2 regions of the Paenibacillus sp. UNC496MF genome follow, and region 2 is predicted to be linked to the other one. Evidence: riboswitches for the same ligand, from Rfam matches in the RefSeq annotation. Region 2 holds a riboswitch; the other holds the start of a gene.
What was found. A riboswitch is a leader RNA that binds a small molecule or an ion and turns the genes downstream of it on or off. The one in region 2 is predicted to bind thiamine pyrophosphate.
Positions count from the first base shown of each region.

Region 1: another riboswitch for thiamine pyrophosphate. It lies ahead of BMZ79_RS06545 (ABC transporter substrate-binding protein); the one in region 2 lies ahead of thiC (phosphomethylpyrimidine synthase ThiC).

Region 1 is NZ_FORE01000005.1:367,953-375,800, reverse strand. Features, by position in the region: gene BMZ79_RS06570 (AAA family ATPase) at 1-752, shown strand, start outside; gene BMZ79_RS06565 (3-hydroxyacyl-CoA dehydrogenase family protein) at 846-1,721, shown strand; gene BMZ79_RS06560 (acetate kinase) at 1,718-2,926, shown strand; gene asnS (asparagine--tRNA ligase) at 2,953-4,248, shown strand; gene BMZ79_RS06550 (DnaD domain protein) at 4,303-5,016, shown strand; TPP riboswitch at 5,139-5,248, shown strand; gene BMZ79_RS06545 (ABC transporter substrate-binding protein) at 5,508-6,599, shown strand; gene BMZ79_RS06540 (thiamine-binding protein) at 6,603-6,905, shown strand; gene BMZ79_RS06535 (ABC transporter permease) at 6,895-7,671, shown strand; gene BMZ79_RS06530 (ABC transporter ATP-binding protein) at 7,668-7,848, shown strand, end outside.
Region 2 is NZ_FORE01000010.1:195,581-203,428, reverse strand. Features, by position in the region: gene thiC (phosphomethylpyrimidine synthase ThiC) at 1-1,153, opposite strand, end outside; TPP riboswitch at 1,532-1,637, opposite strand; gene BMZ79_RS18785 (YceI family protein) at 1,792-2,325, shown strand; gene BMZ79_RS18780 (MarR family winged helix-turn-helix transcriptional regulator) at 2,596-3,072, opposite strand; gene BMZ79_RS18775 (CcdC family protein) at 3,154-3,651, opposite strand; gene BMZ79_RS18770 (NanQ anomerase/TabA/YiaL family protein) at 3,788-4,261, opposite strand; gene BMZ79_RS18765 (YwbE family protein) at 4,266-4,475, opposite strand; gene BMZ79_RS18760 (DUF1450 domain-containing protein) at 4,657-4,881, shown strand; gene BMZ79_RS18755 (ferritin) at 4,996-5,502, shown strand; gene BMZ79_RS18750 (DUF4183 domain-containing protein) at 5,692-6,030, opposite strand; gene BMZ79_RS34325 (DUF4183 domain-containing protein) at 6,108-6,425, opposite strand; gene BMZ79_RS18740 (WecB/TagA/CpsF family glycosyltransferase) at 6,896-7,636, opposite strand; gene BMZ79_RS18735 (hypothetical protein) at 7,723-7,848, opposite strand, start outside.

The DNA of each region.
Region 1 (7,848 bases), on a different contig from region 2:
TGCATGCCCGCAACAAGCCGATCGATCCGGACAGCGTGAACCTCGGGAAGATTGCGGAGGAGTCGTTCGGCTTCTCCGGCGCGCAGCTCGAGAGCGTCATGAACGAAGCGGCGATTTACGCGATGCGCGAGGACGGGGAGACGATCAGCCAGCGGCATCTGTCCATGGCGATCGACAAAGTCATGATGGGCGAGCGGACGGACCGCGAGGCGACGAACGAGGAGCGGGAGCGCGTCGCGCTCCACGAGCTCGGCCACGCGATCGCGGCGGAGCTCGTCCGTCCCGGCAGCGTCTCGCAGGTCGCGCTGCTGCCGCGGGGCGGCGCGCTCGGCTACGTCCGACACAACCCGCAGCAGGACAAGTATTTGTACACGAAGCAGTTTCTCGAAGGCCAGATCATGATCGCGCTCGGCGGCGCCGCGGCCGAAGAGATGTTTTACGGCGAGCGCAGCACGGGTTCGCGCGGAGACTTCGAGCAGGCGATGAACATCGTCCGCTCGATGGTGGAATCCGGTTTGACCGAGCTCGGCATCGTCGACGGCTCCATGATGACGCCCGACAAATGGGCGGCCGTGACGGGCAACGTCCTAAACGAGCTGATGCACGGCGTGAAAGGACTGCTGGAGGCGCACCGCGACGTCTTCCTCTCGGCGCTCGACGTGCTGGTGAAGGAAGAAACGCTGAGCGGCGACCGGTTCCGCGCGCTGCTGCGGCAGCTGACCGCGGAGCGTCCCGGGGCGCTCGCGCAATGATACGCATTCGGACAAGAAGGCGGATGGACATCCGCCTTCTTATTTGCGCGCAAAAACGGTATACTAGAAGATGAAATTTGGAGGTGTGCACGATTGACTGCAGTGCGTAAAGTCGGCGTGGTAGGCGCCGGAACGATGGGGCAGAGCATCTGCGAGATGCTCGCCGCCAATGGGCTTGACGTGTATATGGCCGAGCAGAACGAAGAACGGCTCGCGCATGCCCTGGACATGATCGAATTAAGCTTGGACAAGCAGATGGAACGGTGGGCGGTGACGGCCGCGGAGAAGAAGCTCGTGCTGAGCCGCATCCATCCGAAGTCGTCGCTGAACGAGCTGCAGTCCTGCGAGCTGGTCATCGAGACGATCACGGAAGACTTGGACAGCAAGCTGGCGATTTTCAAGGAACTGGACGCCGTCTGCCTGCCCGACGTCATCCTGGCGAGCAACACGTCGACGCTCAGCCTGACGGAGCTCGCGAGCGTGACGTCCAATCCGGACCGCGTCATCGGCATGCATTTCGTCTATCCCGTCAACCGGGCGGACCTCGTGGAGATCGTGCGCGGGCTGAAGACGAGCGACGACGTGTTCGAACGGACGAAGCGGTTCGTGGAGACGACGATACATAAGAAAGGCGTCATGGTGTTCGAATCGCCGGGCTTCGTCACGACCCGGCTGATCTGCCTGTTCATCAACGAGGCGCTTCACGTGCTGGAGGAAGGCGTCGCGTCGGCGGAAGACATCGACAGCGCCATGCGGATCGGCTACGCGTTCCAGCACGGGCCGTTCGAGATGGCGGACCGGTTCGGGCTCGATGCCGTGCTGGCCGCGCTGGAGCGGATGTTCCGCGAGTACGGGGAGCTGAAATACCGGCCGTCGTTCATCCTGAAAAAAATGGTGCGCGGCGGCCAGCTCGGCGTCAAGAGCGGGAGCGGCTTTTTCGAATACGACAAGGACGGTGGACGGATATGATCATTCTTGTCATGAACGCCGGCAGTTCTTCGCTGAAGTACCAGCTGTATAATATGGAAGAAGAAGCGGTACTGGCCCAGGGCCGCGTGGAACGGATCGGCATGGATGCGTCGATTCTCGTGCACGAGCCGGCTGGACGGCCGGAAGTGAACGAAGTGAGCGAAATTCTGGACCATAACACGGCGGTGCGCCGGCTGATCGACATGCTGACGCATAAGGAGCACGGCGTGCTGCTGTCCATGAAGGAGATCGACGCCGTCGGCCATCGCGTCGTGCACGGCGGCGAAAGCTTCAAGGAGTCGACGCTCGTCACGGAGGACGTGAAGAAGGAGATCCGCCGCCTGTTCGACCTGGCGCCGCTTCACAACCCGCCGGCGATGATGGGGATCGCCGCGGTGGAATACAACCTGCCGAGCGTGCCGCAGGCCGTCGTGTTCGATACGGCGTTCCACCAGTCGATGCCGCAGGAGACCTTCCTGTATCCCATTCCGATGGTGCTCTACCGCCGTCATAAAATCCGGCGTTACGGCTTCCACGGCACGTCTCACGACTACGTCAGCAAGGCGGCGGCCGAGACGCTCGGCCGTCCGCTCGAAACGCTCAAGCTCGTGACCTGCCACATCGGCAACGGCGCGAGCTGCGCGGCGATCCTGCACGGCAAGTCGTACGACACGAGCATGGGGCTGACGCCGCTCGAAGGGCTTATGATGGGCACGCGCAGCGGCGATCTCGATCCCGCCATCGTGCCGTTCACGATGAACAAGGAAGAGCTGACGCTGAACGAGGTCAATTCCATGCTGAACAAGCACAGCGGGCTGCTCGCGATCAGCGGGATCGGCAGCGACATGCGCGAGATCGTCGAAGCGATGGAAGACGGCGACAAGCAGGCGAAGCTGGCGTTCGACATGTACACGTACCGGCTGCGCAAGTACATCGGCGCCTATGCCGCCGGCATGAACGGCCTCGACGCCGTCGTGTTCACCGCGGGCGTGGGCGAGAATTCCGCGGCGGTGCGCAAGGCGGTGTGCGAGAACCTCTCGTTCTTCGGCATCGAGCTCGACGAGGCGCGCAACGCGGTCCGCTCGAAGGAAGCGCGGTTCATCTCGACCGACGCCTCCCGCGTCAAAGCGCTGGTCGTGCCGACGAACGAAGAGCTGCTGATCGCCCGCGACACGTACCGGCTGGCGAAGCAAGACAAGGAATAGCGTTAATTCGAACGGAGGACGATAGAATGAAAACCTTAACGACGATCGGACAATTGAAAGACGCGGTCGGCCAGTCCGTCTGGATCGGCTGCTGGCTGAACGGCAAGCGCTCGAGCGGCAAGATCCAATTCCTGCAGCTGCGGGACGGCACGGGCTACGTGCAGGGCGTCGTGGTGAAGAGCGAAGCGGCGGAGGACGTGTGGGACGCCGCGAAGGAGCTGACCCAGGAGAGCTCGCTGTACGTGAAGGGCGTCGTGCGGGAAGAGCCGCGGAGCCAATCCGGCTTCGAGCTGACGGTGGAAGGGATCGAGGTCATTCAGATTTCGCACGACTACCCGATCACGCCGAAGGAGCACGGCGTCGACTTCCTGATGGACCGCCGCCACCTGTGGCTGCGCGCGCCGAAGCAGCGCGCCATTCTCGTCGTCCGCGCGGAAATCATCCGCTCGATCCAGCAGTTCTTCGACGAACGGAACTTCACGCTGGTGGACCCGCCGGTGCTGACGCCGTCCTCGTGCGAAGGAACGACGAACCTGTTCCATACGAAATATTTCGACGAAGACGCGTATCTGACGCAAAGCGGCCAGCTGTACATGGAAGCGGCGGCGATGGCGCTCGGCAAGGTGTACTCGTTCGGACCGACGTTCCGGGCGGAGAAATCGAAGACGCGCCGCCACTTGATCGAATTTTGGATGATCGAGCCGGAGATGGCGTTCGTCGACCACGAAGAGAACCTGCGCGTGCAGGAGCAGTTCGTCTCCTTCGTCGTGCAGAACGTGCTGAAGAACTGCCGCAAGGAGCTGGAGACGATCGGCCGCGACGTGAGCAAGCTCGAGGCCGTTCAGGCGCCGTTCCCGCGCATCACGTACGACGAAGCGATCGCGTATCTGCAGAAGCAGGGACACGAGATCCGGTGGGGCGAGGACTTCGGCGCGCCGCACGAGACGGCCATCGCCGAGATGTACGACCGTCCGGTGTTCATTACGCACTACCCGACGTCGTTCAAGGCATTCTACATGAAGCCCGATCCGAACCGTCCGGAAGTCGTGCTGTGCGCGGACATGATCGCGCCGGAAGGGTACGGCGAAATCATCGGGGGCTCGCAGCGGATCGACGATCCGGAGCTGCTGGCGGAACGCTTCGCGGAGCATGAGCTGTCCACCGAGGCGTACCAATGGTACCTCGACCTGCGCAAGTACGGCACGGTGCCGCATTCCGGCTTCGGTCTCGGTCTCGAACGGACGGTCGCCTGGATTTGCGGGCTCGATCACGTGCGCGAAACGATTCCGTTCCCGCGCATGCTGTACCGTCTGTACCCGTAATCGCCGGAAGCGGCGGACAACGGCCAGGTTATGCAAGGGGGAGGAATACGGCCGGTGAAACAAGACTTGTGGAAAGCGTACGCGCGCGGGATGGCGGCGGCCATGAACGGCGGCAGCGTCGTCGTTCCCGCCGGTCTGCTGCGCGCTTACCGCGGCGTCGGCCTGTCCGACGCGGACATGATGCTGATGCTGCAGCTGATGCTGTTCCGGCAGGCGGAGGGCGTCGATTTCCCGACGCCCGAGCAGCTGGCGGAACGGCTCGGCATCGCGCCGAAGACGGCGCACGGCCAGCTTGGCCGCTTGATCAAGGAAGGGCTGCTCGCGATCGACGAAGAGGCCGATCCCGTCAGCGGCATCGTCATCGAACGGTACAACTGGACGGGCTTCCTGATCCGCGGCGCCGAATGGCTGGCGGACGAAGCGCGCCGCTCGGTCGGCGCCGAACGGGAGCCGCAGTCCGGACGGACGCCGGGGGCGGCGCAGGACGCGGCGGAGTGGACGAAGCCGGCGGATCTGTATACGGCGTTCGAGCAGGAGTTCGGCCGGCCGCTGTCGCCGATGGAATGCGAGACGATCAGCGCTTGGGTCGACCAGGACCGGTATCCGGACGAGCTGATTCGTTTCGCGCTCAAGGAAGCGGTGTTCGCCGGCAAGCTGCACTTCCGGTACATCGACCGGATTTTGATCGAATGGAGCCGCAACCGCGTCACGAATACCGACGAGGCGAAGGCGCATACGCAGAAATTTCGCAACGGCCGGGGGTCTTGACCCCCGGTTTTTTCATGCGCGAACGCGGCTTCCGCTCGCCCGGTCCCCTCCGCGGGGCTTTTTTTCCGGAGGGGGTGCCATTTTACGGGAAGGTCTGCTATAATAAGCTCGTTGCAACCAATCGAATAGCGATGGGGAGCTGGGCATGGCCGGCTGAGAGGAGATTCCGCACGATCTCGACCCTAGACCTGATCTGGATAATGCCAGCGTAGGAACCGCGTACAATTGCTTGGCGCACGCCGTGGCACGGCGTCGTGGCAAGCCGTAAGCAGCTGATAGAGGCATCCTCCGGAAGGGGGATGCCTTTTTGGTTCGTTCGTGGACGACCGGCGCACGCGTTCGCCAAGCGAGGCCTGATGCCGCATCGGCGTTCGGGGCACGATAGGTAGCAGACGACGGGCGTCCGAGCGGCGCAGATCACGATTCGGGGCAGCATGATTCGCAGATTATCCGCGGTCCGGCAAGAGGGCAGGCGAGGGGAGAAACGAGACATGGGACACAAAATTAGACGGGGCGGCTGGACGGCCGCGCTGGCGACGGTGCTGATCGCGGCGCTGGCGTTGGCCGGCTGCGGTGCCAAGAACGACGAGGGGAACGCGGGCAACGCCGCGAACGGCGCGGGGAGCGGCGGTACGAACGCGGCCGCGAACGGCGGGAATGCCGCAGCCGGAGACGCGCTGAAGGAAATCAAGGTCGTGCTCGACTGGACGCCGAACACGAATCATACGGGGCTGTACGTGGCCCGCGACAAAGGCTTCTTCGAGCAGCACGGCTTGAAGGTCGATATCATCCAGCCCGGCGAAGCGGGCGCGGACACGATGATCGCGACGGGCGCCGCCGACTTCGGCGTCAGCTACCAGGAAGGCGTCACGCAGGCGCGGATCCAGGGCGTGCCGCTCGTGTCGCTCGCGGCGGTCATCCAGCATAACACCTCCGGCTTCGCGTCGCCGGCGGTCAAGAACATCACGTCGCCGAAGGCGTTCGAAGGCAAGACGTACGGCGGCTGGGGTTCGCCCGCGGAACCGGCGGTTATTCAATCGCTGATGGAAGAAGACAAAGGCGACTTCAAGAAGGTCAAGATCGCCAACATCGGCGACGCCGATTTCTTCACGGCGACGAAGAAGAACATCGACTTCGCCTGGATTTTCTACGGCTGGGACGGGGTCGCGGCGGAGCTGAAGGGCGAGAAGATCAACATGGTTTATCTGACCGATTACAGCGACAAGCTGGATTATTACACGCCGGTGCTGGCGACGAACGAGAAGATGATCGCCGGGCACAAGGACACCGTGGAAGCGTTCATGGCGGCCGCGGCCGAAGGCTACCGATTCGCGATCGACCATCCGGACGAAGCCGCGGACGTGCTGATCAAGGCCGTGCCCGAGCTGAACGCGGATCTCGTCCGCGCCAGCCAGAAGTGGCTCAGCCCGCGCTACCAAGCGGACGCGCCGCGCTGGGGCGAGCAGAAGCTGACGGTGTGGAAGAACTACGCCGACTGGATGTACGACCATAAGCTGCTCGACAAGCCGCTCGACGCCGATAAAGCCTTCACCAACGACTTCCTGCCGGAAAAGGAGAACTGATTCATGGCTAACGCACTGCTGAGCATTCAAATTTTGCCGCGCACCCCGAACGGGGAAAGCGTCATTCCGTACGTCGACCGCGCCATCGACGTCATCAAGGCGTCCGGGGTGCCGTACCGCGTCGCGCCGCTCGAGACGACGATGGAAGGCGAGCTGGACAAGTTGCTCGCCGTCGTGCAGGAGATGAACGCCGCCATGGCGGAGATGGGCTGCCCGTCGATCATCTCGCAGATCAAAGTGTATTACGTGCCGGCAGGCACCGCGTCGATGGACGCCCTGCTGGAGAAATACCCGGATGGGCAATAAACGCGCCCTCCTGCTGCCGCCAGCGATCGTCATGGCGGCTTTTCTGCTGCTTTGGCAGGGGGCGGTCTGGCTCTTCGGGACGGAGGCGTACGTCCTGCCCGCGCCGTCCGCCATCGCCAAGCAGGCGATTGATTCCGCGCCGCTGCTGGCGCATCATATGCGGGCGACGCTCGGCATCACGCTGCTCGGCTTCGGCATCGGCGCGGCGGCGGGATTCCTGATCGCGGCGCTGCTGCACGTGCTGCCCTGGGTCCGAGCGGGCTTTTACCCGCTGCTCGTCCTGAGCCAGAACGTGCCGGTCATGGCGATCGGCCAGCTGCTCGTCCTCTGGTTCGGCTTCGGCGCGCTGCCGCGCGTCATCCTGATCGCGCTCGTGACGTTCTTTCCCGTCGCGGTGGCCATGATGACGGGCCTGTCGAAGAGCGACGGCAAACTGTACGACTACATGCGCATGATCGGCGCCTCGCGGCGCCAGCTGTTCTGGCGGCTGGAGCTGCCCGGCGCGGTGCCGCATCTGTTCTCGGGCCTCAAGATCGCCGCGTCCTACGCCGTCATCAGCGCCATCTACGCGGAGGCGATCGGCGCGGACAGCGGCCTGGGATATTTCATGCTGATCGCGCAGCACGGCTTCGAGACCGTGAAAGTATTCGCCGCCATCGGCGTGATCGTGCTGCTCAGCTTGGCGTTGTTCGGCGCCATCGCGCTCGCGGAGCGGCTTCTCGCGCGAGGCGCGGCGCAGGGGCGAAGGGAGGGACGGCCGTCGTGAGCGCCGTACTGGAAGTCCGCGAGTTGTCCAAGCGGTTCCCCGGGAAGCGGGGGACGCCGGAGAAGGCCGTGCTGGACAACGTGTCGTTCCGCGTGGACGACGGCGAGTTCGTCACGCTGATCGGTCCGTCCGGCAGCGGCAAGACGACGTTGTTTCACCTGATCGGCGGCTTGGAAC
Region 2 (7,848 bases):
CCTGCACGTCGTGCTTCCACGCGATCCGCGTCAGCTCGCCGAGCGTCTCCAGCTCCGCGAACTGCGCCTCGTCGTTGGCGTCGGCGATGGAGCCCGGACGCAGGCCGTCGCCGAGCGAGAAGGCCACGTCGTAACGCTTCATGATTTCGCAAATGTCCTCGAAATGCGTGTACAGGAAGTTCTCCCGGTGATGCGCCAAGCACCACGCCGCCAGGATCGAGCCGCCGCGCGACACGATGCCCGTGACGCGCTTCGCCGTGAGCGGGATATAACGGAGCAGCACGCCCGCGTGAATCGTAAAATAGTCCACGCCCTGCTCCGCCTGCTCGATCAGCGTGTCGCGGAACACCTCCCACGTCAGGTCCTCCGCCTTGCCGTCCACCTTCTCGAGTGCCTGGTAGATCGGCACCGTGCCGACCGGCACGGGCGAATTGCGGACGATCCATTCGCGCGTCGTATGGATGTTCTTGCCGGTGGACAGGTCCATGATCGTGTCGGCGCCCCAGCGCGTCGCCCACGTCATCTTCTCGACCTCTTCCTCGATCGACGACGCGACGGCGGAGTTGCCGATGTTGGCGTTGATCTTCACGTGAAAGGCGCGCCCGATGATCATCGGCTCGCTCTCGGGGTGGTTGACGTTCGCGGGAATGATCGCCCGCCCGGCGGCCACCTCGTCCCGCACGAACTCCGGCGCCATGCCCTCGCGGATCGCGATGAATGCCATCTCCGGCGTCACGATGCCGCGCCGCGCGTAATGCAGCTGCGTCACGTTCCCGCCCTCGCGCGCCCGCAGCGGCCGCCGCGTCAAGCCCGGGAACGTCTCCGCGCCGCCCCGCGAAGCGGCCGACTCGCTATGAAACCCGTTGTCGAGCGGCGCGATCGTCCGTCCCTCGTACGCCTCCGTGTCGCCGCGCTCCGCGATCCAGCCGCCGCGCAGCGCCGGCAGTCCCCGTCTTACGTCCGTCTCGTACGCTTCGTCGGTGTAGGGTCCGCTCGTGTCGTACACGGCGATCGGCGCGTTCGGCCGCGCGCCGCCGTTCCTTCCTTCCGTCGGCGTCAGGCCGATCTCGCGCATCGGCACGCGGATGTCGGGCCGGCTCCCTTCCGCGTATACTTTGCGGCTTCCCGGCAGCGGAGTCGTCATCATTGTCATTTCGCACATCCTCCTCATAATCGTCCATCTCGGCGGAAACGCACCAGGAGGCCTGCAAAGGGAAGCGAGGCGCGCGAAAAAACGAACGGGACCGCGCGGCGGAGATCGCCGCCAAGCGAAACGCTTCGCCGCAACTTGCCGGAGCGCGGGACGCAGGCGCCCGCGGCCGCCCATCGGCGGCGCGGACGCGCATCCCAGCGCGCGGCCGGCGAACGGCCGCCACGCAAAAAAACCGCTCCGGCGAAGGAGCGGTTCATGTCGCGGTCGTCTGTCCGCCGGCCGCGGAACGCCCAAGCGTTCCGCGGCCGGCGGACGGATCGGCTTCGTACGGCATGGCGGCATGATCGCCTCCCGCGCCGTACGGCCGAATCGAAGTCGCACGTACATTTCCCACTTTCCTACGCTGGCATGACCCAGATCAGGTTCAAAGGGACCAAGGCATTCTGCCTTATCTCAGCCCGTGCGGGCGCCCCTAGTGGATTTCCTGACAAGACTATACCCCTCGAGGGAAAAGTTGTCAACGTTCCGATCGGCGGCAGGAAGAAAAAGGATTGACGGTTTCCGCTTTCTGACTCTATACTAACTATAAAATATTAAGTTCATTACTTTATGTTATTAATTATCCGGAGGTTTTGCCCATGTCCACGTCCAAATGGCTTGTCGACGCGACGCACAGCAGCGTAGATTTTACGATCAAACACATGATGATCGCGAAAGTGAAAGGCACCTTTCACGAATTCAGCGCCGAGATCGAGGCGGATCCGAACGATCTGACGACGGCGAACATCCGTTTCGACGTGACGCTCGCCAGCATCGACACGCGCAACGCGGACCGCGACAACCACCTCCGCACGGGCGATTTCTTCGACATCGAGCATTATCCCGCGCTCACGTTCCAGTCGACCTCCATCGTGAAAACGGGCGACGGCGAATACGACGTGACCGGCAACCTCACCCTCCGCGGCTTGACCCGTCCGGAGACGTTCAGCGTCACGTACGAGGGCAGCGGCAAGGATCCGTGGGGCAACGAGAAAGTCGGCTTCAGCGCCAAAGGCGCGATCAGCCGCAGCAGCTACGGCCTGACGTACAACGCGGTCCTCGAAACCGGCGGCGTCCTGATCGGCGACGAAGTGAAGATCGCCATCGAGCTCGAGGCCGGCAAAGCGGACTAAGTTTGCGGAAATCCGATGCCCGCGGGCGGAACGCGCCTCGGGAAATACGACGCTCCGGCTGCGAAGGGCTGAATCGCCGGGTGCAGGCAAGACCATGCGGTCCGATTTCGTGCGAGGCGGGCTGATTTTGCGTTTTGGCCCTTGCCGTGCGCGCGGGGCAAGGCGGCCCTCCGCCCGGCTCCTCAGCCAAACAAACAGCGGCCGCCCCGCAGGAAACGGGGCGGCCGCTGTTTGTACGCGGTCCTTCGTATGCACGAATCCAAGAAGAAGCTACCCTTGCAATCCTTCAGTCGCGTCGGCGGCGCGCTCGGTCTGCGCGTGTACCTCGGCCGTCAGCTTGCGAAGCTGTTCGCGCAGCGCGACGATGCCGTCCGGGCTCAGGCTCGTCTGGCAAAAGACGCGCTCCGGGATGTCGGTCGCCCGCTCCTTGAGCGCCCGCCCGTCGCCGGTCAGCCGAACGATGACGCTGCGCTCGTCCTGCGGGTCCCGTTCCCGGCGCAGCAATCCCATGGCCTCGAGCTTCTTGAGCAGCGGCGTCAGCGTCCCGGAATCCAGGTACAGCCTGCGGCCAAGCTCCTTCACGGGCACTTCGTCCTTCTCCCACAGCGCCAGCAAGGTGACGTACTGCGTATACGTCAGGCCGAGCTCGTCGAGGAACGGGCGATACAGCTTCGTCACCTCGCGCGCGCAAGCATAGAGGGCAAAACAGAGCTGATTGTCCAGCTCGAGCATCGCGCTCTTGTCCATGATTCGTCTCTCCAATCTATATCAATGCAATTAAATTGCATACAATTGATGTGGTTAGAATATCAGCTGACCCGAGGGCTGTCAACTGATTTCCTTGCCGGCGCCGCGCTGCAGGGCCATGAACTCCCGGAGCATCGCGATGCGCCACACGACGATCATGCCGAACGCGAGCACGAAGAACAACGCGCCCGTCTGCGGGATCGACACCTTCGACTCCACCGCGTCGTGCACCAGCAGGCGGACGATCAGCAGGCCGAGCAGGATGAACACGAACATTTTGGACCGCTTCAGGACGATCTCGCCGCCGATCCGCTCCAGCTTGGACGTCCGGATCAGCGGATAGGCGAACACGGTCGCGCCCGCGGCGAAGGCGATCAGCGCCCACGTCCACGGCACGTGCGTCTCGGGCACGACGAACATCAGGAAGCCTGTGGACATGCCAAGCGGCGGGATGATGATTTTCCGCATGTTCGTCGGCCGGTTGCTGGCCCGCAGCCGCAGGAACATGACCGCCGCGCCGGACAGCAGCGTCACGACGATCGACGCGACATGGCCGACTGAAAATGAATTCTGGAACATCCGGACGCACTCCTTTGCGGCAAGCTCCGCGGTCGGTTCGACGGCTCTGGCGAAGCAGCCGTCACTCCATCTATCCTACCTATTTTGCGCCGTTGTTGCAAACGCCGCCATTCCGGAAGGAACGCGCTTCGCCGCCTTAGGCGAGCACGTCGGCCCGGATCTTCACGACCGCCTTGCGGATCGGCATGTCCTCGTCCGCCGAGCAGTTCGGACGATGGATATCGGTCGGGAAGAGCACGACGAAATCGCCGGGCACCAGATGTACGGTTTGCTCGCGATGAACCTCGCCGTAGAACGCGATGTCTTCCGCGTCGTAGCGGTCGTCGGTCACGATCTGGTCCTCCGCCGCTTTGGCGACGCGCATCTGCTCGCGGCCGCTCAGCAGCAGCTGCACGTCGGTGTGCGTCCGGTGCGTCTCCGGCGGTACCTCCCGCCACGTCCGCGTCACCGGTTCGTTGATGAGGAGGAACATGCCTTCCTCGCCGATGTCGTGCCTGCCGGCGGGCAGCGCGTCCAAATCCATGGCCTGCAGCCGCTCGATCGCGCGCCGCACGCCCGCGGGGAACGTCTGCTTCTCGCGCGCCCAATTGGTCATGTCGCTGATAATCATCGGTTCAGCCTCCTTCGGGAACGACCGCCTTGACCCGGCCCACGTCGCCGCTCTGCAGGCGGACCTTGATGCCGTGGGGGTGGTTCGGCGAATTCGTCAAAATATCCTTGACCACGCCGCGGGTCAGGCGCCCGGTCGGCTGGTCCTTCTTCAATACGATGTCGACCGTGAGGCCCGGCCGGATGTTCGCGCGCGATTGTCCGTTTGTGCTCATGCGGGGCAGCGCTCCTTCTCGTTCGTTTTTCTGTCCCCCATCATAATCCAGCGGGCAGGCGAAGTAAAGGAACGGGGCATTCGATATTTTCGTTGACAGTGAGAATGAGAATTACTATCATTAGAGTAGAAAAGCAGGCTGGCGAAGCGCGCAGGCCGCAGAGAGGCAGGGTTCCGGACGCATGAAGAAAATCAAATACTGCTGCCGCAATTTCCGGCACGGCTCCAAGACCGTGTTCAAATCGCTGAAGCAGGAATTTCCCGATTTGAAGCAGAAGAAGAAGGACTGCCTCGGCAACTGCAAGCTGTGCGCCAAGCAGTGCATGGTCCTGATCGGCAAGACCGAAGTGGTCGTCGCCCCGTCCGCGGACGCCCTGTATGCGAAGCTGAAGCATCGGATAGGCTAATGACGGCATAGTGTGGTACGATAAGAGAAGAAGCGCCGGATCGACAGCATCCGCCCGCCTTCTTCTCTTTGCGTTTACATACGACCCTAATTGGAAAGCGAGGCGTAGCCGATGATGAACGACACGCTCAGCGAAGCGTTGAACGAACAGCTGAACTTCGAGTTTTATTCCGCCCACGTGTATTTGGCGATCGCCGCGTATTGCTCCGGAGAAAGCCTGGACGGCTTCGCGAACTTCTTTATCGTGCAGGCCGAGGAAGAACGTTTCCATGCCATGAAATTGTACAAGTACCTCAACGACCGCGGGAAGCGCGTCACGTTGAACGGCATGGGCACGCCCCACAACGACTATGGCTCCATTCTCGACGCGTTCGAGCATGCCTACCAGCATGAGCTCGAAGTCACCAAGCGCATCTACCACTTGTCCGACCTCGCCCTGAACGACCGCGAGCATGCGACGATCCAGTTCCTGAAATGGTTCATCGACGAGCAGGTCGAAGAAGAAGCGATGTTCGACAGCATCATCAAAAAGCTGAAGCGCATCGACAAGGACAGCAACGCGTTCTTCATGCTCGACGCCGAGTTCGCGGCGCGGACCTTCGTGCCGCCGGCGAACGCTTAACGCCGGGCTTGTCCGGTTGCGCGGCGAGACGGCTGCGAGTATGTCATCCGCCGCCACGAGAAGAGCTCCCTGCTTGCGCTTCAGGCAGGGGGCTCTTCCCGTTGCGAAACCGAATCTTTCGACCGGCCCGTAATCGCGGCCCGTACTTCAGCCGAATGAGTTAAGGCCGATTCCCGTCATGACTTAGATTTAGACCGCGGTCAAGGATACCGCTTCGAGGATGACCGGCGTATCCGCGAGCAGACTGAACGGCGCGTCGGACGTGAACACCACGGTACCCGTCGCTCCCGCTCCGGGCGTGACGACGTACGTCGTTCTTTGCTGCAGCACGCCGTTGATGAAGAGATTGTAGTAACCGTTCGGCGAGACGTCCGGGATCGTCGAAGGCGTATCGCCGGCATCGTTAGCGAATTGAGCTCCCGTTACCGTAAAGGTCGTCACATCCGTAAGCGCCGACGACGAAAAGAAGAACGTTCCCACGCTCGCCTGAACGCTCGGGGTCACGATATTAAAAAGCTGGGTTGGCATCGAAAATCACCTCCTCTAACTCTATTAAATGCTGCCGCCTCCCTAACCGGAAGAGCGGATAACCTGATTCGCTTTCATCAACTATTCGCCGTCGGCACCGCTTGAAAGCCTACCGTCTCCAAAATGATCGGCGTACCCGCCGCGACCGTTTGTCCGGTCTCGTATATGGTCAGTCCCTCAGGCGCGGCATGGTACGCCTGTCCTTGCTGGACAACGCCGTTCAGGTACAAATTGTAATAGCCGGATTGGCCGAAATCCGCGAACGAGGACACGGGCTCGCCTGCGTCGTTGACGAAGTCGGCGGCCGGGAACGCAACCGCCTCCGCAAAGCCGATTTCCGCGGGCGCGGCGTAAAAGTAACGCCGGATGTCGGGAATGACGCGAATGCCCGCCATGCTGGCCGCCCCCGGGATCCCCGGAAGCCCCCGTGCCCCCGGGGCCCCCTGCGTTCCTTGGATACCTTGCGGCAAAGCCGCATGCCTGCGCGACGGGCTCCTTGCCGGCCTGTTTTGTTTTTGGCTTCCGCATGTCCTGCGCTTTTTGGCGACCTTGCGGCAGCAGATCCGTTTGAAGCGTTTCATGCGGTCCTGAAGCTTTTTTTTGCGTCTAGGCGCAACGGAACAGGCCAACGTCGGCACCTCCTCCATTATCTCGTCCCCTGCCTGGACGGCACACGCGATGCGTCTTCACAGGTTATGTTCACAACCTAGCGGCGGCCCTAGATTATTGAACCGATCCGAAGCTGGATTGACACCCATTTCGAGATGCAAAAAGACGCCTTCGAACCAAGGCGTTCCATGGTTTCGAAGGCGTCTCCGCCGACCCGAAGGACGGCTTCTTTTTGTCCGCTGCCGTCCCGCAACCCTCAGCGGCGGCGCGTCGTCAGAATAGTGAGCGCGAATTTCGGCAGCACCAGCTGGCGGCGCCAGCGCGACGGCTGCTTCAGCAGCCGGTACAGCCATTCGACGTTCAGCTTCTGCCAGACGACGGGCGCGCGCTTCACCTTGCCCGCGATGACGTCGAGGCTGCCGCCCACGCCGAACGCGACCTTCGCGTTCAAGCGGCTCTTATGCTTGTAGATCCACTTCTCGGCATTCGGCGCGCCGAGCGCCACGATCAGCAGATCCGGCCGTTTCCGCGCGATGTCGGCCACGATTTCGTTCTCCTGGTCGCCCTTGAAGAAGCCGTTATGCCGGCCGGCGATCTCCACGCCGGGGTACTTCGCCTTGATAATGTCGACGGCCTTCGCGTTCGTCTCCTCGTCCGCGCCCAGGACGTAGAGCGAGAAGCCGCTTGCCGCCGCGCCCTCCAGCAGCCGAATCAGCATATCGTAGCCCGTCACGCGTTCGGGAATGCGCGTCCCCTGCCATTTCGCCGCGAGCACGACGCCGATGCCGTCCGGCGTGATGAGATCCGCCTCCTCGACGATCCGCCGAAGCTCCGGCTGCCCCTTCGCCGCCATCACGATCTCCGGATTGGCCGTAATGAGATGGAACGGCTTCGTCTCCGCGCGCGCATCCGCCGCCAGCTTGGCCTGAATCAGCTTCACCGTATCCGAAAGCGTCATTTTCGAGAAGGGCACGCCTAAAATATTGACGCAGTCCATGCTTCCACACCTTCCTCTTCCTCACTCATGCTGTCCCTTATTGTAGCACAGGGCCCATGCCGGCGAAAGAAACCGCCCCGCCCGCGCTAATCGAACAGCCCGCCGATCCAGCGGATGAAGTCGCCGACGATCGGCACGAGGCCGAAGCCGTGCTCGCCGATCGCGACCAAGCCGTAGACGCGCTCGCCGATCGCCACCGCGCCGACGACATG